DNA from 4 places in the Lysinibacillus sp. F12 genome. Region 1 is predicted to be linked to each of the others. Evidence: riboswitches for the same ligand, from Rfam matches in the RefSeq annotation. Region 1 holds a riboswitch; each other region holds the start of a gene.
The links. A riboswitch is a leader RNA that binds a small molecule or an ion and turns the genes downstream of it on or off. The one in region 1 is predicted to bind cobalamin.

Region 1 (5,095 bases):
AAAATTTTCAATATGGTCGATCCTTACTCTCTTTGCAAAGAGAGTACCCGCCTGTGCTTTCGTCCCCATAGGAATGGCTCCTAGATAAACATCAAAGCTCTCATGCTGATAGACCAAACCGATGTCATCATATGTGGGATTATAACAGGCGGATGCACAGCCATTCACATTGACTCGCATTCTTGCAGGCACGGTTATACCATCCAACGCCTGATAGAGCTGTTCTGTTTGAGGAACTGCTTCCATTTTTTCACCGTCACAAAAATCACATGCTTTCATAACAATATGAGGCCCTGACGATGCAACAAACAGTCCAGCCTCCTGTAAGGCACGGGTAGCTTCAGTTAATTCACTAGAGGGAATCGATAATAATATGCTATAGGAAGCCGAGTATTTAATGGCTCCCTTCTCTCCTACAATTTCTGCTATTTTTTGAAATTGGGCTGGTGTGTAATGCTTATTGATAATGCCAGGGCTTACTGCTAATCGCGAAAATCCACCTTGCTGATTAAGGGTCTCAAATGTTTTATCTGGTATGTTTTGACGAAATGCGTTCAATAGTTATCGCTCCTTAAGAAAAAGGAGCTAGCACTTTGCTAGCTCGAAATTTTTAAAAGTTTTCTGGGTAGAAGCCCTTAGCTAAAATTTGAATGGCCTCTGCTGCACGGACCCCTTCAGATGCCGCTGAAAGTGGAAGGATGACAAAGCGATCATTTTTGACTGCTTCCATTTCCTTCAAGGCTGGATCATTTTTTAAGAAATTTATCTTTTGTTCAGCCGTTGTTTCACCATAATTAATTATGACAACCACCTCTGGATTGCGATCTACTGCATCTTCCTTCGACACGGTTGTCCACCCTGACTCCACATCTCCAAAGATATTTTGACCGCCAGCGATTGTCACCAGCTCATTCATAAAGTTTTGGCCAGCTGTGAATACATCTTTTTCACCACTGTCAAAGACTAGAACACGTAAATTTTCTCTATCTTTTGGTAATTTAGCTTGAACTTCTTCGACATCTTTTGTCATTTGTTCAATGAATGCTTCGCCGCGATCTTCCACGCGGAATATTTCTGCAATATGACGAATATCAGTGAAAATATCCTCTAATGTTGGCTTTGTCATATTAGAAGCTGTATGTAAATACGTATGAATTCCTAATTCCTCAAGCTCCTCTGGTGTTCCTACACCTTTTTCACCAAAGCCACTTTTCCAGCCTGCATACAAGAAATCTGCCCCGGCATCAATGACTTGCTCCTTCGTTGGGTATTGATCTGAAAGAACAGGAACTTTATCGTAGGCTGCTTGAAGCGGCTCGTAGATTTCGTCATCTAAATAAGCAGTCCCTACCATGGAATCCTCTAGCCCTAATGCAAGCATAATTTCTGTTACATGCTGATTTAAGCTAATTGCCTTTGTAGGTGCTTCCTTATAGGTTTGGGTAGTTCCATTATTTTTAATGATTACCTCAGTCGTTGTCGCCTCAGACGGTTCAACTTTTTCAGTTTGCGTTGCTGATTCAGGCTTGTCCTTTGTACCACACGCTCCTAAAACTGCGATGAGCGCGATGAGCATGACCAGCCATATACTTCTCCATTTTTTCATGTCCTTTTCTCCTTTGTTGTCATAAATATAGAAAGAAATCAGAGACTTCTTTGCTACCAGGATCATTGGAAGGGCATAAAAAAACCCTCTTGTCGCCAAGAGAGTAGCATAGTGAAAAAACGGTATAGTTACCTTTATCACTATCCCCATCCTCGTGGTTCTTAGTTAGCATACACATACTGGCAGGTATCCTGGCTTAGGTTCATCATCTATACACCTTCCCATAGTTAAACTACAGTGGCATCCTGTATAGACTCCCCATTTACAGTTGCGGGACAGCATCGGAATTACACCGATTTCCCTTTTAAGCAAAATGACAAATGCCATTTGCACCAATATGTTTTATTCATTCTATTGATAGACTAGCAGTTCATGAGTTAATTCGCAATCAGAGTAAATTGCAAAATCTGCAATCATCATTATATTAGCACTATTTCGACAAAAAGACGAATCATTTTACAAGAATTATTTGTGCTAGTATTCTGATACAATGAGAACATAGCCACCTATAGAAACGAGGATTTAGTATGTACAAGACGATTGGGGTTCTTGCTCATGTTGATGCAGGAAAAACAACCTTTTCTGAGCAAATGCTTTATCATACCAATAGTATTCAAGCGCGGGGGCGTGTCGATCATCAGGATGCCTATTTAGATAATCATGAGCTTGAGCGTAAACGTGGCATTACAATATTTGCCGAGCAAGGTCGCATGACTATCGGCGACGATACATATACGCTGATCGATACACCAGGGCATGTCGATTTCTCCCCTGAGATGGAGCGTGCCATTCGTGTCATGGATTATGCCATCATTATTATTAGTGCTGTAGAGGGTATACAGGGTCATACAGAAACTGTATGGCAGCTTTTACGGAACTATCATGTCCCTACATTCTTTTTTATTAATAAAATAGATCGTGACGGAGCAGATGTGAGAGCTGTTATGACTCAGCTGCATAAGGATTTCTCAGAACATGTAATCCTCATAGATGAACCACTGCAGGAAAACTATGTTTCAAGCACGATTATGGAATTGCTGGCAGAGCGTGATGAAGAACTGCTAGATAACTTTTTGAATGAAACATTGGAACATCGCCAATGCATGACTAGACTACAAACGATGATTAAAAATGAGGATGCCTTTCCTTGTTTTATAGGTTCTGCGTTGAAGGATGAAGGCATTGAGGAATTTATTGCTCAACTTCCATTCCTAACGGGTACTCACTTCGAGCCAGAAGCACCTTTTCAAGGAGAGGTCTTTAAAATACGCCATGATGGACATCAACGTTTAACGTTCATCAAGGCCCTTACAGGCAAGTTACATGTTCGGGATGAATTTACATTTGGAGATATCACAGAAAAAGTAACAGAAATTCGCCTATATAACGGCAGTCGATTTGAAACTGTTCAGCAAGTTGAGGCTGGTGAAATCTTCGCTGTTAAAGGGCTCAGTCAGGCAAATATTGGGGATCGAATTGGCAGTAAATTGCTATCACTGCCCTATGAGCTTGTCCCTACATTACAGGCAAAAGTTCAATATGAGGGTGAGCAACATATAAAAGAAGTATTAAGGATTTTCCGTTTACTAGAGGCCGAGGAGCCGTCATTGCGTGTCGTGTGGCAGGAAAAATTTCAGGAAATCCATGTGCACATAATGGGTGTCATTCAGTTAGAAGTCCTGATTGACGTGTTATTGAAACGTTTTGCATTACACATTTCTTTTGGAGAGCCGCAAATATTATATATGGAGACAATTGGGACAACCGTTACAGGCTACGGTCATTTTGAGCCACTCAAGCATTATGCAGAGGTTCATTTATTAATGGAGCCTAATGAACGCGGAGCAGGAATTACCTTTAGTAATGCCTGTCATGCCGATGATTTATCAGTGGGCAACCAGCGTCTCGTTGAGAAGCACTTGTTTGAGCGTGATCATCACGGCTTACTCACAGGCTACGCCGTCACAGATATTCATTTTACGCTATTAACGGGGCGTGGTCACAATGAGCATACCTCTGGTGGTGATTTCCGAGAAGCTACTTTCCGAGCACTACGTCAAGGACTAGAACAAGCACAGAACATCCTGCTTGAGCCATATTATCGCTTTAAAATGAAAGCTTCCAATGATTTTATTGGCCGTATGATGACTGACATTCAACAGGCTGCCGGCACATTCGACGACCCAGACCTCACCGAAACTGACGTTGTTTTGACAGGACGTGCACCTGTAGCAACCTTTATGAGCTATAGCACAATCTTTGCTGCCTATACCAATGGGAAAGGCTCACTTACCCTCCAATTTGATGGCTATGATGTGTGTCATAATGCAGAAGAAGTAATAGCCCAGATAGGCTATGATAAAAATGCGGACCCTGAATACAGTTCTTCCAGCATTTTTTGCGCTAAAGGCAAAGGCTATACTGTCCCTTGGCAAGAGGCTCAAGCAGCCATGCACTTTCAGGGATAAGTCAAGTAAAGTATTTGCAAGGACGGTGTGTTAGGCTAATAGCCTCAGATGAAGCATGATACGCTGGCATAAATAAAACAAGCCCCCCGCTTCATGGAGGGCTTGTTTTCATATCGCACCGACAGCTTTCTTTGAGGGCTTATGGACCTGATAAGCAGGTTCAACCACCACATAGCCCTGCGTATTAGTGAAGTCGATTAAAACTTTACCAGGCTGACTTTTTAATATTTGTAGTTGATCAATTAATGTTAACAATAGCTCATGGCCGTTCCCTCGTGGATGCCAATTTAAGTGATCACCATTTAACTCCTGAACCGCATCCAGAAATTGTTTATATTCCTGCTGCGCGAATGCGATTAGTTGATCCTGATGAGAAATTTCCATTAAATCATTTATATAAGTTTCATAAAAACGTATAACAATGGAGCATAGTAAATCATTGACACGTGCAGCGCTTAACACGGGATTGGGCTCTTGTGAAAGGCGATCAAGGTTAGGCTTTGCTCGTGTTGAATCAATGCGTGTAATTAAGTGATACGGCTCCCCGTTCACCTCATATATAATAGGGTTCGTCGGCATATACATCATAAAGCTATTCGTCTTCGTTTTCAGTTGATCCGTTAACGTTGCCAGAGCAAAAAGATGGCCTTCTACCTCACCATTTCTTATCCAAATAATGTCTTTATTATATAAAATTCGCTCAAAAAAGCGGTTGTTGCGAATCAGCTTCGTTGCTAATAATTGATCAATCAGTGATTCAACCACCATTCTTGTTTTCGCTTTTTTAGCAATTTCTGTCCTTGGCTGCTTACAAATGGTCATATCTACAAAAGGCGTTTCCTGTGTTATCGTTGCATGAATATTCATCCTATGTGCATCCCCTTTGCGTACATATTTTCAAAACAAAAAGGACTTCCTTCTATGTTTGAGGAAATCCTTCGCTTTAATGTGATTCATCACACAATGCCAAACAAACCCTAAGTAAATGTGAAGGAGTTCGAAAATGAACCCTTTCATGAAC
Region 2 (5,095 bases), on a different contig from region 1:
TCTGCTATAGAAAAGGATGGTCGCGTTGCATAGCCCTTTGATCGTTGAATGGCAATCACTTTCGTTTTTGCCGTTATGGCCGCTTCCACTCCTTCCCAATCAATGGTTTGATTATCCAGTAACTCAACATGTGAATAACCGATTTGATAATCTTTCAAGGAACCTGTATCTTTGTCACCACCATCAACAATGGATTGTAACGTATCATATGGCTGTCCAGAAATATAGAGCAACTCATCACCAGGACGCAGCACACCGAATAAACTAAGCGTAATTGCATGTGTGCCTGAAATAATTTGCGGTCGAACAATGGCGGACTCTGCTCCAAACACCTCAGCATAGACACGCTCTAAATTATCGCGTCCCTCATCGTCATAGCCATAGCCATTGGATGGGTGTAAATGATAATCACTCACTTGATGCTTACGAAATGCCGCTAGCACTTTTTGTTGGTTATAAAACGCCATCTCCTCCACCCTAGCATGAAAAGGTCTCACTCTTTCTTCTATTGTTGCCGCTAAAGATAGCGTCGATGCTGATAAATTAGATGTAAACGTCATTCTTTTCTTCTCCATTTCACAATTGTCATGCATATTATTCCGTAAACTTTATTCTATATCTAAATGGACCTCGATTATCCTAGGATTCCCTGATTGTCTACTTGTAATGAACGCTTATGACAGATGTTTTTCTTTATTTCATTAACATCTTATCAATTTGTATAGGTCCCTGTAAAACTTGCCTATTGTTTCTGAGTGAAATTTACGCTAAGCTAATGTGCGGACTTATTTCAAGAAGCGTATTTAATGTTTAATTTTGGCTATTAAATTCATAGATTTTGTTACTTACAGGATCTTTCAACTTTAGGAATGAGGTTCATTTATTGATAGAAGGGGTGAAAGGGATGGCTTGGGAAGTTTTTAGTATGATCGGTACAATTGCCTTTGCTATTTCTGGGGCAATTATTGCAATGGAAGAGGAATACGATTTATTCGGTGTTTATATACTCGGTATTGTCACTGCTTTTGGTGGAGGGGCTATTCGAAATTTACTTATCGGTCTACCTGTCACGACATTATGGGGACAGGATATGATGTTTCAAATTGCGCTTGCTGCAATTACCATATTTTTTATTTTTCCACATCATTTGATTCAACATTGGCATCGTTGGGGTAATTTTACAGATGCGATTGGTTTATCAGCATTTGCTATTCAAGGCGCACTCTACGCCGTAAAGCTGGATATGCCGATTAGTGCTGTCATCGTAGCTGCGGTCTTAACAGGGTCGGGTGGTGGTATCGTGCGTGATTTATTAGCTAGACGAAAACCACTTGTACTTCGTGACGAAGTCTATGGTGTGTGGGCTGCTCTCGCAGGGCTTGTTATTGGATTTGAAGTTTTTACAGGAGATATCTTCCTTTATATTTTATTTGCGGTAATTACAGCATTACGTATTCTTTCCTATATGATGAAATGGCGTTTACCTTTGCGAAGGTTGAATCGGGCATAGAGTCTATCATTGATAAAAAAAAACGAATAAGCGCAAATAGCTCTTTAACTATTTGCGCTTATTTGTTTTTCAGTAACTATTTAGCCAAAAGATTCGTTGCTTCTTCCAGCGTCACCATATTTTTCATCATTGAGCAAGCAGCATCTAATAGAGGAAAGGCTAGGGCTGCACCTGAACCTTCTCCTAACCGCATATTCATATGCAGCATCGGTTCCACTCCCAACAATTCAGCGGCTATTTTAGCTCCGGGTTCCTCCGAAGCATGAGAAGCTATGATAAAGTCCTTTACTTTCGGTTCAATTTGATAAGCTATAAGCGCAGCAATAGTCGAAATAAAACCATCAATCACAACAGGTTTTCGGTGACTTGCGGCAGCAAGTATAATACCAGCCATAGCCCCAATCTCTAGCCCTCCAACTTTAGCTAGTACATCAATGATATCGTTAGGATTTGGTTGGTTAAGCATAATTGCTTTTTCAATGACCGCTGCTTTATGAGCAATTCCTCCTTGACCAACACCTGCTCCAAACCCGGTTATTTGAATAGGGTCATAGCCAGTCAAAACAGCTAAGATTGCTGTGCTCGGCGTTGTATTACCAATGCCCATCTCACCTGTTCCAAGTAGGTTGGCCCCTTTTGTAATTTCGTCTGTTGCCACACGAATCCCCACTTCTATGGATTGAATAGCCTCCTCTCTAGACATAGCAGGGCCCTGTGCTATATTACCTGTTCCATATTTCACCTTTTGGATGATTACGTCCGCATTGAGAGGGATATCCTCCTTAACTCCAACATCTACCGTTACAACTTTGGTATTGGTCACACTTGCAATTGCACAAACACCTGTACCTCCCTTCGGAAAATTCAATGTTTGAAATAAAGTAACCTCTTGAGGATTCAGCGTCACGCCTTCTTCACAAACTCCATGATCTGCTGCACAGACAATCATCACCTTTTTATCAATCATCGGATATAACTGGCCTGTAATTCCAGATAGTTGCACAGCAATGGACTCCAATTTCCCTAAGCTTCCTGGAGGCTTACAAAGAATATCTATTCGTTTTCTTGCTTGCTCCCTACTATTTTTATCAGCGCCTTGAATGTTTTGAATCGTGTCATGTAATAATTGCATTGTCATTTCTCCTCTCGTTCTTCATGAAGACAAAATAAAAGCCTGTAGTTTATTGTCATGACAAATAAACTACAGACTTTTCCATCATCTATATTCTTAAAGCAAATAGGCAGGTCTCCTGGCTTAAGTTCAACATTTCATAGTACCTTCCCAGCAATGAGCTAGTGGTCTTCACTATTAAACTCCCTTTTACAGTGGCGGGTCCGCTAAAGTTTTTCACTTTATTCCCTATTCTCCCTTAATGGGCACCTAATGCTTATATTAAACTACTTTTAATCTACGACAGAGTATTTTTTCTGTCAATATTTGAATGCGTTACTTGTATCATTTCTTCGGCTACCTATTTTTTTCTAGCTCACTTAGCAATGTTGACCCTAATAATAGTATCGCTCCTATTAGTTGTAGTAGCGTCATTTTTTCTCCAATAAACATCGTTGAAATGACTAATGATGTCAGTGGATCTATATAGCTAAGGATGGCTATACTTTGCCCTTTCAGCTTTGACATGCCCCAAAAGAACAATAAAAATCCAACTCCTGCATGGACAATACCTAATACTATTAATAGTAAGACTGACTTAAAACTGATTGTCATGACCTGAAATCCTGTTGTCCCAAGTATATAAAAACAAAGGAAAAATGCTGCTAAAGCTAGTTGAATTAATGTATTTCCCGGTTCTTTTATGTTACCTATACATTTATTTGTAAATGTTAGAGCTGTGTAAAAGCATGCGGCGATAAGACCGTAGACAATGCCAATAAATTGTTTACTGTCCCCAGTGCCTTGACTTTGGACAATCAAATAAAGTCCGATAAGGGCTACACAGACATACATCATTTTTCTGCCAACTAGCTTCTCCTTTAAGATAATTGGAGATAAACAGATAACGAGTACTGGTGCAACATAATAACTAAGTGCAGCATTAGCAATTGTTGTTTCTTTATAAGCCTGAAATAAAAAAATCCAATTCCCACATAAGGCAACACTAGAAAGTACTAATTTCCACTTATTTTTGAGAATACTTCTTTTCGTAAAGCTTTCCTTTTTATAAATAAAAATCACTATCAAAAAACAAGCACCAATTAAGCTCATCCAAAAAGCGATTTCACTTGAAGATAAAGGTATATACTTGGCAAAAACACCAACTGCGCCAAAAATAATCATGGATAATACAAACGCTAATTTTCCGCTCATTACAATTCCTACTTTCTACGTATAAGTATTAACCTACACAGTAGAATCTATTGAAAATGAGCAAACTGTTATTGTATGCCTTACCAGTAGATTCTACTGTAAAGACATTGTTGGGGGTGCTATTGAACGAAACATACAAATCCCTCCTTCACCGATATAATTGTAACATATTTCAGAAAATTAAAGAGTATGTTTTATAGATAAAGGGAAAATGAATCACTAATTACTTCATTAGGTAAGGATAAAATTTTCTTTAAGGAGGAGTTAGAGTGCACGCAAGAGAATTAAGAAACGCTATTGCAGAGACTTGTGAAAACTATGATAGTCAATATGCGCAGTTAGTAAAACCGATTAATCAGTTATTAATGAATGTTGATGCTTTCATCAGTGAAGGAACGGCGTATGTCATTATAGAAAATTTGAAATTATATTATAGTGGAGATAAATACATGGCGGAATGTCACTTCGATGAGAGTGAAAATTTCTTACAGGATGGCATTGAGCTTCTAAAAAAGGGAGACCTGGCGAATGGCGCTTTACAAATATACGGTGCTGGTTTAAATTTTGCCAGTTATGCTTCAAAGGTTCGGGGGCAAAAAAATGTGAACCCGTACATGAACTTTGAAAAAAACTTTAGCCTCATCATGGACTCACTCCAAAAATAAGCACATGAAAAAAGAAAGAGTATACACTCTTTCTTTTTTCATTATGTCATTATTTAAATTCTAATTCGCCATCGTAAGCTAACATGCCACCTTCTAGGTTTGTCACATCAAATCCTTGTGCTTCTAAATAAGAACAAGCATTAGCTGAACGGCCACCAGCCTTACAAACGATAATATATGGCTTTGTTTCATCTAATTCCTCTAGACGTTCTGGGATTGTCCCAAGAGCGATATGCTGAGCGCCAGGAATCATGCCGTGTGCTACTTCATCCTCTTCACGAACATCAATAATATATAGGTCTTCATTTGCATCTAATAGTTCTAATAATTGTGTTGTTTCCATTGATTTCATCAAACTCGTCCTCCAAATATCTATTTCCTTTATCATTATAGCCTGAAGCAAAAAAAACAGCCAGTGTGGAGTACACTAACTGTTTAACAATCTTTTTATGCTTCTGTCTCTAAAAATTCTATTGGTTTTGCTGGAACGAATGTAGAAATAGCGTGCTTGTAAATCAGGTGCTGCTTATTATCAGCATCCAATAATAGAACTGTAAAATTATCATATGATTTCACAGTCCCTTTTAACTGAAA
Region 3 (5,095 bases), 250 kb from region 1:
ACATACTAGGACAACTAGAACGATAGTAAGCCCAGGATATAGCATTAATTCGGGATGTTGGCGGATATATTGCTTCCCTTCATTTACCATCATTCCCCACTCAGGAGTGGGAGCCTGCACGCCAAGCCCTATAAAGGAAAAGCCTGCAATCTCTAAAATAACCTTTCCCATATCTAATGCAACAATCGTTACAATAGGAGGCCAAACATGAGGGAGATAGTGACGAATAATTAATTTCACACCTGTAGTACCGCTTATTCTTGCCGCTAGAATAAAATCCTTTTCATTCATGCCGATAAATAAACTTCGAATTAGTCTTGAATAATAAATAAGCTGTGTCAAAATAAGTGCGATTAACACATTTTTTAAGCTTGGCCCTAATACACCTAAAAGCCCAAATGCTAGTACAAGTGTTGGAAAAGCTAATAAAATATCGCATATCCGAATAAATAGCGCATCTATTATACCTCTTTTTAAAGAGACCCATGCGCCCAACAGGATCGCTACTACAATAGCAACTATTTGTATGACGAGCGCCGCACCTAAAGAATACCGAATCCCTAAAAGCAATCGTGAGAAGACACATCTTCCTAAATGGTCTGTTCCTAATGGATAGTCCCATGAAGGTGCTAGAAAATTCTTAGAAATATCAACTGCTAAAGGGTCATGAGGCATCATGAGTGGGGCAAACAGTCCTAGTAAACCAATGATGATTAGTATAGTGAGACTCATAAATCTTCTCATATGTATACGTTCTAAGTTCACTTTACTCTCTCCTATTCTTCATCATCAGATGAGGATCCAATAAACGATGCAATACATCTGTGCCTAGATTGGCGAGCACATAGATGACAGCGATCACCAACACATAGCATTGTACAACGGGGTAATCACGATTCGTTATGGATTCTATTAAATATCTACCGAGTCCAGGCCAACTAAATACTTGCTCTACAATGACAGCCCCACCTAGCAAATTTCCGAGTGTCATCCCTAACAAAGTTGATATCGGTATGGCAGCATTCCTCCCCACGTGTCGGATGAGAATGACCGATTTTTTTAAGCCTCTAAGCTGTGCATATTTTACATAGGGCTGCTCGTATTCTTCAATGATGGCAGAGCGGATAAACTGTGAGAACAATCCGATTGTAGGTAAAGCTAATGTGAAAGCTGGTAAAACTAAATGTGCTCCTGAACCTTTTCCATTCGTCGGAAAAATCCCAAGTTTTAAACTGAATAGATAAAGTAGGATAAACCCTAACCAAAATGTTGGAATGGAAACACTTAGGACTGTAAATAATCGAATGATTTTATCGATAAAGGAATGCTTATATAATGCACTCACAACCCCTAACGGAATACTAAAGGTTAAAATAAGGATAAATGCTACTAAAGCTAATTCGATGGTAGCGGGTAGCTTAGCAAATAGCTCATCACCAACGGGTAATTTACTAACAAAAGATGTCCCAAAGTCTAGCTGTAAAACGCCTTTTACCCATAGCAGATATTGCATGATAAAAGGCTTATCTGTCCCTAATTCTTCTCGTAAAGCTTGTATAGCCTCTGGTGTTGGGGCTATTCTTGCAAGTCGAAGAATGACCTCTGCTGGTTCTACTGGTACGAAACGAATAAACACAAAGGTCAGAATAGATACGCCTACTAATACAAATGGAAGTGTGAGAATTCTTTTTACACAAAACATCCAAGTCGATTCGTACATGTCGTCACTTCCTATTTCATCCGATGATAAAAAGAGAGTTGTCCTGGTTCGACACACTCTCTCTTTCATACTTAGTTTTCTTTATCCATTTGTGCATATGGAATGTCATACTCAGAAGCACGTGGTGCAAAATCCTTCATATATGGTTGATAAATAACTTGATTCGTTTCATACGATATTGGATAGAACAATGCTTGTTTGTGGAACATTGTTAAAATATCCGTGTATAGCTGCACGCGTTCTTCTTCATCGGTCCCGACTAATAATTGATGTATGTTAGTATCGATTTCTTGAGTATTTGGTAAGCCTAATTTTGCTTCATAAACACCACTAGCATTTGGTGTAGCTGATTCATTTGCAAAGCTATGTGGATCAGTCGGCGGTCCATTAGTTCGCCAGAAGTTAATATCAACCTGATCATCCATTAATTTTTGCAGACCGACCATCACATCGGCGCCTTCAATATTTAACTGTACGCCTATTTTCGCTAGCTCGCCCTGCATTAACTCTGCCATAGGTTTTTGAATGGCATCAGTAGCAATATAGATTAAATCTAATGTAAGGGGTTGACCATTTTTTGAACGAATTTTTTCACCCTTCTGTAGCGTCCATCCAGCTTCCTCTAGCAATTTCTGTGCTTTTTCAGGATTATATATAATGGGGGCTAAATCAATATTGGCATATGGAATTGCTTCCCAAAATAGCGTGTTAGCCACTTTTTCTGTACCATGTGTAATGCTTTCTACCATTTGTTCCTTATTGATAGCATATTGCATTGCTTGTCGAACCTTTAGCTCAGCTAACGGTCCAGACTGTGTATTGAACAGTAATGCTTTCGTAGACAGTGGCTCAGATGTAGCTGTTCTATATTTGCCACTATCTCTTAAATACGTATAGTTATCTAAACTAATAACCCCTCGCCCATAAATGACATCTAATTCTTCATTTTCAAAGGCTAACGAAATGGATTCCGAATTTGGGATGATTTTAACCTTTATTTTATCTACGAGAGGCTTTTCTCCCCAATAATGTTCATTACGGCTAAATAAAGCATATTCATCTTTTTTATAGTCGGTTAAAACCCATGGCCCTGTGCCAATAGCTGATTGAATGGAATCATTTGTCTTATCGCCGTCTGGGAAGCCATTATCCCCTAAAAAACGGAATGGTCTGACAAAGGCTAATTCGTTTAACACAGGGTAATACGGTTCGTCTAATTGCAAACGTATTGTTGATTCATCTACTTTGACGACCTCTTTTATATGGTTGACCATGCCCATCCAAGAATGCATGTCACGATTCGCTAATACCGCATCAAAATTGCGAATCACATTATCAGCATTAAAGGCAGTCCCATCCGAATAGTTAACATCCTTGCGTAAATGGAACGTATAAGCAGTTTTATCCTCTGAGATGACCCAGCTTTCTGCTAGCTTTGGCGTAATTGTCCCATCATCGTTATACGCCACTAAAGATTCATAAACCATTGCTTGAGCAGTCATCTGATTTGGTAAATATGTATGGGGGTTTAATGGGCCTACATCTAATGGCCAACCAATCGTAATCATTTTTTCATCTGTCTGTTCAGTTGATGCTGAGTTTCCTTTGTCTTTTTCCGTGCTTGTACAACCTGCAAGAAAACTGAAGGTCAAAACAAGCATGTAAGGCAGTAAATACTTCGTCCATCTCATTTTTTATCTCCTATCTCTATTCCCTGTTCATATCTACAAATTGAATAGAAAGAAGGCATAAAAAAACCTTATTCTACAAGAATAAGGACAGATAAACCTACAATACGTAAGCTACCATCCATCTCCCTATCTTTCGTAGATCATCAATGAATCTTCTTACAAGCAGGCATTCTGGCTTATGAATCATCATTTTGCTTCACCTTCCCAAGAAAAAACTCAGTGGTCATCGAAACAAAACTCCTCATTTACAGCTGCGGGACAGCATGGGATTTACACCCATTTTCCTTTTAATCGAACGAAAAATAATTTCATTCAAACTTGTAATGCAATATTTGAAATTAGTAATAAACATAACATGCTCAAATGTTCACGTCAATTTTATTTTCTGAATATAATAAACAGATACAAAAAGACCAGGCAGATAACCTGATCTTTGCTTAACTCCTTTTATCTCTCGTTATCTCGATATAGATTCCTTCACCTCCTGACGCAATAGTTTGGTAGCAGCCACCATATTAGCTAAAGCCGCTATTGTTTCTGGCTCTTTCCTTGTTTTTAAGCCACAGTCCGGATTAATCCAAAATTGATGTTTGTCTAAAACTTGTAAACTATCTCTCATGATGGCTAACATTTCTCCCTCACTCGGCACACGTGGACTATGAATATCGTATACACCTAATCCAATCCCTTTTGTATAAGGATGCACTTGAAGTGAAGAAATAAGCTCTCCATGGCTTCGTGATGTTTCAATAGAAATCACATCAGCATCTAGCGCACTAATGGGTTCTATGAAATCGTTAAATTCGCAGTAACACATATGTGTATGAATTTGTGTTGTATCTTTTACACTCGAGGTAGCAAGTTTGAAGGCATTGATTGCCCAGTCTAGGTAAGCCCCCCAATTTTCTTTACGAAGAGGTAGCCCTTCTCTTAGTGCTGGTTCATCCACTTGAATAATGGAGATACCTGCCGTTTCTAGTGCTTTCACTTCCTTACAAAGTGCTAAAGCAATTTGATAGGCCACATCTTTCCGAGAAATATCATCACGTACAAAGGACCAATTTAAAATGGTCACTGGCCCTGTCAGCATCCCTTTGACAAAGCGCTTCGTTAAGCTTTGGGCATACGCTGACTCTTTCACGGTAATGGATGAAGTCCATTCAACATCTCCATAAATAATCGGAGGCTTCACACAGCGAGAACCATACGAAACCACCCATGCTTTTTCAGTAAAGGCAAAGCCCGTCAGTTTTTCACCGAAATACTCGACCATGTCTGTCCGTTCAAATTCTCCATGAACCAGTACATCTATATCCATATCCTCCTGCAAGTGAATCCAGCGCTTTGTTTCCAGTTCAATAAATGCTTCATAGTCTGTATTCGATATTTGTTTCTTTCGCCAAGCATTCCGATTTCTCTTCACCTCATCAGATTGAGGAAAGCTACCGATTGTTGTTGTAGGGAATAGTGGTAAGGCTAACGCCTGCTGCTGTAATTTTTGACGTTGACTAAAATCACTATGTCGCTCAAAATCCTTTGTGGAGACGGATTGAACGGCTTGCTGGATCATCTTATTTTGACGAATCGGATGATTTTTTAGTGCTTCAATGGCTTTCATACTTTCTGAGAAATTATGACGTCGAGTTCCGTTTTGACCCTTTCTATATTTAGTTAGCTCAGTAAT
Region 4 (5,095 bases), on a different contig from region 1:
AATTTCTGGATGAGCATAAGTAGCTACTCGTGCTTGGTAAATTTCTTCTATTTGTGAAGCAATTAATACTTCATGTGGTGCCCCAAAAGCTCTCATTTGTCCACTCTCCATGAGCAATAATTCATCACAATAGAGAGAGGCTAAATTCATATCGTGTAATACCATCACTACTGTTAATCCACACTCGACTGCTTCCTTCCGAACCATATCTAAAATTTGACGTTGATGGGCAATGTCTAAATGATTTGTCGGCTCATCTAGCAGTAAAATTTCCGCAGTTTGAGCAAGGGCCTGTGCAACAAAAACTCTTTGCTGTTCGCCTCCCGATAAAAATTCCATAGGTGTATGCTCATAACGTTTTATACCTGTTTGCAGCATTGCATGTTGAACCGCTTGTTCATCTTGCTCAGACCAACTTGAAAAAAAGCCCGTTTGATGTGGATAACGTCCAAGCGAAATAGTCTCTCTTACACTGTTTGAGAAAGCATTCGCATGAAGCTGTGGTAAAACAGCCATTTTTTTTGCTAAAGCACGGGCATTGTAGGACAGAATGTTTTGTCCATCAATAGAAATTGTGCCCTCAACAGCTGGTAGAATACCACTCATTACCTTTAATAATGTGGATTTCCCACTACCATTTGGCCCTAATATGCCAAGAATTTTTCCTTTCTCAACCGTAAAGCTTATATCCTTGACGATTGGTACGTCTTCATAACCACCTGATAGATGTTCAACAAAAATCACGCCCGCACCCCCTTGCTTCTCCGTTGTTTATAAAAAATATAGGAAAAAACAGGCGCTCCAATAAATGCAGTAATGACACCAATGGGCAGTTCCCTTGGCAGGATGATTGTTCTTGCGACTAAATCACAAATTATAAGTAATGTTGCACCATTAAAAAATGATAATGGCAGTAAATGACGGTGATCAGAACCCCAAATCATTCTTGTCATATGTGGTACAACCAACCCTACAAAGCCAATTGTGCCTGAAACAGCTACCGCTGCTCCAGTCAGCATAGAACCACCTACTAAAATCAAATACTTACTACGTTTTACATTGACACCTAAATGCTTCGCTCTTTCTTCCCCATATAATAAAACATTAAGCTCACGTCTCTGCGTCCACAGCATAAGGGAACCCACAATAACGAATGGGATAATCATTTGAACATACGGCCAACCACGCATAGATACAGAACCCAGTAGCCAGCCGATTACTTGGCGTAGCTCCTCTCCCGATAAGGCAATCATTAACGAGATTAACGACCCTAAAAATGAACTAAAGATAACGCCCGTTAAAATAAGGGTTTCCATCTTTAGCGAACGGTCTACTATTCTAGCAAAGCTCATAACTACAACCATTGTAATGATTGCGCCTATCATGCTAAAGGTAGGTAAGGCATACAAGCCTACAACAGGTATCGAAATATTAAAAAAAATTGTCATGACTGCACCGACAGAAGCACCGGATGAAATACCTAATGTATATGGATCTGCTAGCGGATTTTTTAGCAAGCCCTGGAAAGCTGCTCCCGCAATAGCGAGAGCAGCCCCTACTAGCCCTGCTAAAAGCACACGAGGCAAGCGAATTTTCCAAAAGATATTGGCAGCCGTTTCATCAACTGACTGATTCCACAGCACTTCTATCGGAATATGAACAGAGCCTATAGCTACGCCACACCAAATGCTAATGATAAAAAGCGTACATGTTAATACATAGGCTGTTACTACTTTTTTCACTTAAATACCTCAGGGTAGATGGCTTTTGCTAACTCCTCAAGACCATCCGCTAAACGCGGTCCTTGACGGCTTGTTGTGCTTTCATCTACTTGCACAATGGCATTATTTTTCACTGCATTTATTGTATCGAAACCAGCACGCTTTGGTATTTTTGTTAAAATATCAGGTACATAGCTATATGTCACCACGATGACATCTGGATTTTTTGTGATAATTTGTTCTGCACTAATTTCATACCAATTATCACCATCTGCTGCTACATTTTTTGCATGAATCATCTCCAGCATTGCGTTCATAAATGTGCCTTGACCAGCTGTATAAATATTAGGTTCGTCAGAGGCCTCTACAAAAACATTCTTAGGTTCAACGTCTTTCACTTTCTCCTGTACTGCTTCTACTTTCGCCTTCATGTCAGCAATGATGTTTTCAGCCTCTGGTAATTTCCCTGTGGCACGACCAAGCTGTTCAATCGTTGTATAGGTTTCATTAAAATTCTGGGCATTTTTTACAACAAATACTTTCACGCCCGCCGATTCAAGCTGTGCAATGGCTGATTCTGAAAGAGACATGCTAGATTCATGTGCAAAAACGATGTCTGGCTTTAAGGCAATAATTTGTTCAATATTGTACTCCATGCCACCAACCTTATCCTTTTCAGCTACCTCTGGTGGATAATCGTCATTGTCTGTAACCCCGACTATTTCATCCTTTAAACCTAGGCCAAATAATATCTCTGTATTACTTGGAATAAGTGACACTATTTTCTCAGGAGGGGCCTCTAGAGTCATCTCCTTTCCAATAGCATCCGTTATAGTTATTGGAAATGTTGCCTCTTCCACCTTAGACGTTTCTTGTTGTGTTTGCTCCTCTGTAGCTGCGGACTTGTCATTTTTCGCCTCTTGTCCACAAGCTGCTAGCAACCCTATCGTTAAAAATGCCGATACTCCTATTTTCCAAAATTTCTTCATGTGAATCCTCCTTCGTAGATTTGTGCGTTCATGTGTTAGAAGTGTTCTTCCATCAAAATAAGACCCCTCATCTTCGAATGATGAGGGGTCAAAATCGCACCAAAAAACTGATACAAAATCCACCATCCTATCCTCGTAGGCTGTCATGTCTATGCTATAAAGGCAGGTCTCCTGGCTTGTGCTCATTACGTTTTTTCAAGCCTTCCCGAAATTTTCAGTGGCATTATTTGAAAAAACTCACACTTACAGTGGCGGGACCGCATCGGAATTACACCGATTTCCCTTTTCACTTTACATAAGTAAAGAACCTTTATAATATTCAGTTGAATTATATTATACATGAAATTAAAAGAAGTCGCCTCTATATCAAGGCGACTCCAAAGGTTGTTAGACAATTTCATCAAAATACTGTACGGTTTTCATCGAAGCACCAATCGGTCGTAATGACCAAGTTTGCTCTAAATAAACATCCGCAAGTTTTTCATATTTCCCACCAAATTTTTGTGCCCATTCAACTGCGATGACACTTTCATATAAATGAGCCATTTTTTGGGCAACATCCTTTGCTTCAAACGTTTTTGTAGCTTCATCGAGAGCACTAAAAATTTGTAATGTTGCCGATAGTTTAGTTAATTGCTCTTGAACGATTTTCACTAATGAATGGTCTGTTAATACTTCTAATCGCTCGCTCATCTCTTGAACAAACAATTCATGTGCTCTGTATTTATCCACTAAGCGAATAAGCTCCAACGCTAGTATATTAGCCGTACCCTCCCATACAGTCAACACTTGCGCATCCCTTAGTAAGCGTGGTGTTACAAAGTCTTCAATATAGCCATTCCCGCCATGTAGCTCAATTGCTTCACTTGCATAATGAACTGCCTGCTCTGCCGTTTCCTTTTTCATAATGGCAATATATAAACGATTCATTATGATGTCTTGTTCTGTCCCCTGACCACTTGTCACTTTGTCGTATAATTGAATAAGATCAAAAATCGTGGCTACTTCAACATGCAGCTTAGCAGCATATTTACCCAATGTATCCTGAATCATAGGGTACTGTGTTAAAGGTTTACCAAAGGCATATCGATTTGACACATAATGCTTCGCCTCCAAGAAGCCACGGCGCATAATACCAATGGATGCCACTGCATTACAAATTCTTGATAAATTAAGCGCCTCCAACATATAATAAATCCCTTTATTTGGATCACCAACTACATAGGCGAGTGCTCCATCAAACTCTACCTCACCAGATGGAACGGCTTTCACACCTAATTTATCTTTGAGTCGTCGAATACGAAGATGGTTAACCGATCCATCTTCATTTCGCCATGGAACTGCAAATAGAGTTAATCCTTTAGAGCCTGCTTGTGCACCATCTATTCGTGCCAACACCATTGCAACCCCACACATTCCAGCATTAGACGCGAAATACTTTTCACCATAGAGGCGGTACTCATTCCCTACAAGTTTTGCTTCTACTACATTTGCACCAACATCTGAGCCTCCTTGACGTTCTGTTAAAAATGTCGCCCCCTCATATAGCTCTAAATCGCCTGTTGCACAAACATGTGGTAAGAAACGCTGCTTAACTTCTTCCTCTGCATAATGGTCTAATAAATAGGCAGTGGCCATCGTTAATGTCACAGGGCAATAAAAACCGGGCTCTGCATGTGACAGTAAATAACCTTGCGCAAAGCTATAGACATAATTCCCCTTGTGACCTAGTTGGGGAATATCCTTATGCACATAACCAACAATACCCGTATTATATGTCTCTTCAATTGTTTTTTTGTAGCCGTCATTGACCCACACCTCTGAGACCTCTTCACCATAGGCATTATACCTTTGAAGGCGAGGCTCCCCTTGTCGATCGGTATGTTTCGCCCTCACGTCTATAGCGCCAGCACATAGCTCACCAAAGTCCGTCAATTCTCGATGCGCATAAGATGAAAATTCTTTACCCAACATCATTTCCAACACTTTCTGAAGCGTTTCATCACCTGTAAAGAAATTGCTTGTACGTGCTATTTCCTGTTGTAAAACTTTCATGCTATCTCACCTCTTGTCCTTTCAAAGATTGCTTTAAAATTTTGCCTGAGGCATTCCGTGGTAGCGCTTCCACTTTTTCAAAAATACGTGGTAATTTATACTTAGCAAGCCGCCCCTCTAAAAAATCTTTTAGAGCATCTTCATCAATATCCTGTTTAGCCGAATAAACAGCCTTCACTGTCTCACCCCATTGTGGATGTGGAACACCAATTACTGCCGCTTCAAATATCCCCTCAAAGCTTAAAAGGCAATCTTCTATTTCTTTCGGGTAAATATTGACTCCACCAGAAATAATCACATCTTTCTTTCGATCAACAATCCAAATAAAAC

Region 2: linked by a shared signal. The riboswitch ahead of cobT (nicotinate-nucleotide--dimethylbenzimidazole phosphoribosyltransferase) and the one ahead of AC3CH7_RS16125 (ABC transporter substrate-binding protein) in region 1 are both predicted to bind cobalamin.
Region 3: linked by a shared signal. The riboswitch ahead of nikA (nickel ABC transporter substrate-binding protein) and the one ahead of AC3CH7_RS16125 (ABC transporter substrate-binding protein) in region 1 are both predicted to bind cobalamin.
Region 4: linked by a shared signal. The riboswitch ahead of AC3CH7_RS22015 (ABC transporter substrate-binding protein) and the one ahead of AC3CH7_RS16125 (ABC transporter substrate-binding protein) in region 1 are both predicted to bind cobalamin.

Annotation. Positions count from the first base shown of each region.
Region 1 covers NZ_JBYMLP010000003.1:425,006-430,100, reverse strand. The annotation lists gene AC3CH7_RS16130 (precorrin-3B methylase) at 1-558, opposite strand, end outside; gene AC3CH7_RS16125 (ABC transporter substrate-binding protein) at 611-1,606, opposite strand; cobalamin riboswitch at 1,771-1,958, opposite strand; gene AC3CH7_RS16120 (GTP-binding protein) at 2,134-4,074, shown strand; gene AC3CH7_RS16115 (hypothetical protein) at 4,183-4,941, opposite strand.
Region 2 covers NZ_JBYMLP010000001.1:874,033-879,127, forward strand. The annotation lists gene AC3CH7_RS04515 (methionine gamma-lyase family protein) at 1-560, opposite strand, end outside; gene AC3CH7_RS04520 (trimeric intracellular cation channel family protein) at 905-1,510, shown strand; gene cobT (nicotinate-nucleotide--dimethylbenzimidazole phosphoribosyltransferase) at 1,587-2,642, opposite strand; cobalamin riboswitch at 2,734-2,910, opposite strand; gene AC3CH7_RS04530 (DMT family transporter) at 2,979-3,836, opposite strand; gene AC3CH7_RS04535 (hypothetical protein) at 4,106-4,501, shown strand; gene AC3CH7_RS04540 (rhodanese-like domain-containing protein) at 4,551-4,853, opposite strand; gene hfq (RNA chaperone Hfq) at 4,949-5,095, opposite strand, start outside.
Region 3 covers NZ_JBYMLP010000003.1:679,026-684,120, forward strand. The annotation lists gene AC3CH7_RS17300 (ABC transporter permease subunit) at 1-765, opposite strand, end outside; gene nikB (nickel ABC transporter permease) at 767-1,720, opposite strand; gene nikA (nickel ABC transporter substrate-binding protein) at 1,792-3,411, opposite strand; cobalamin riboswitch at 3,556-3,748, opposite strand; gene metE (5-methyltetrahydropteroyltriglutamate--homocysteine S-methyltransferase) at 3,869-5,095, opposite strand, start outside.
Region 4 covers NZ_JBYMLP010000007.1:78,191-83,285, reverse strand. The annotation lists gene AC3CH7_RS22025 (adenosylcobinamide amidohydrolase) at 1-744, opposite strand, end outside; gene AC3CH7_RS22020 (FecCD family ABC transporter permease) at 741-1,742, opposite strand; gene AC3CH7_RS22015 (ABC transporter substrate-binding protein) at 1,739-2,710, opposite strand; cobalamin riboswitch at 2,855-3,037, opposite strand; gene AC3CH7_RS22010 (acyl-CoA dehydrogenase family protein) at 3,098-4,765, opposite strand; gene AC3CH7_RS22005 (class I adenylate-forming enzyme family protein) at 4,767-5,095, opposite strand, start outside.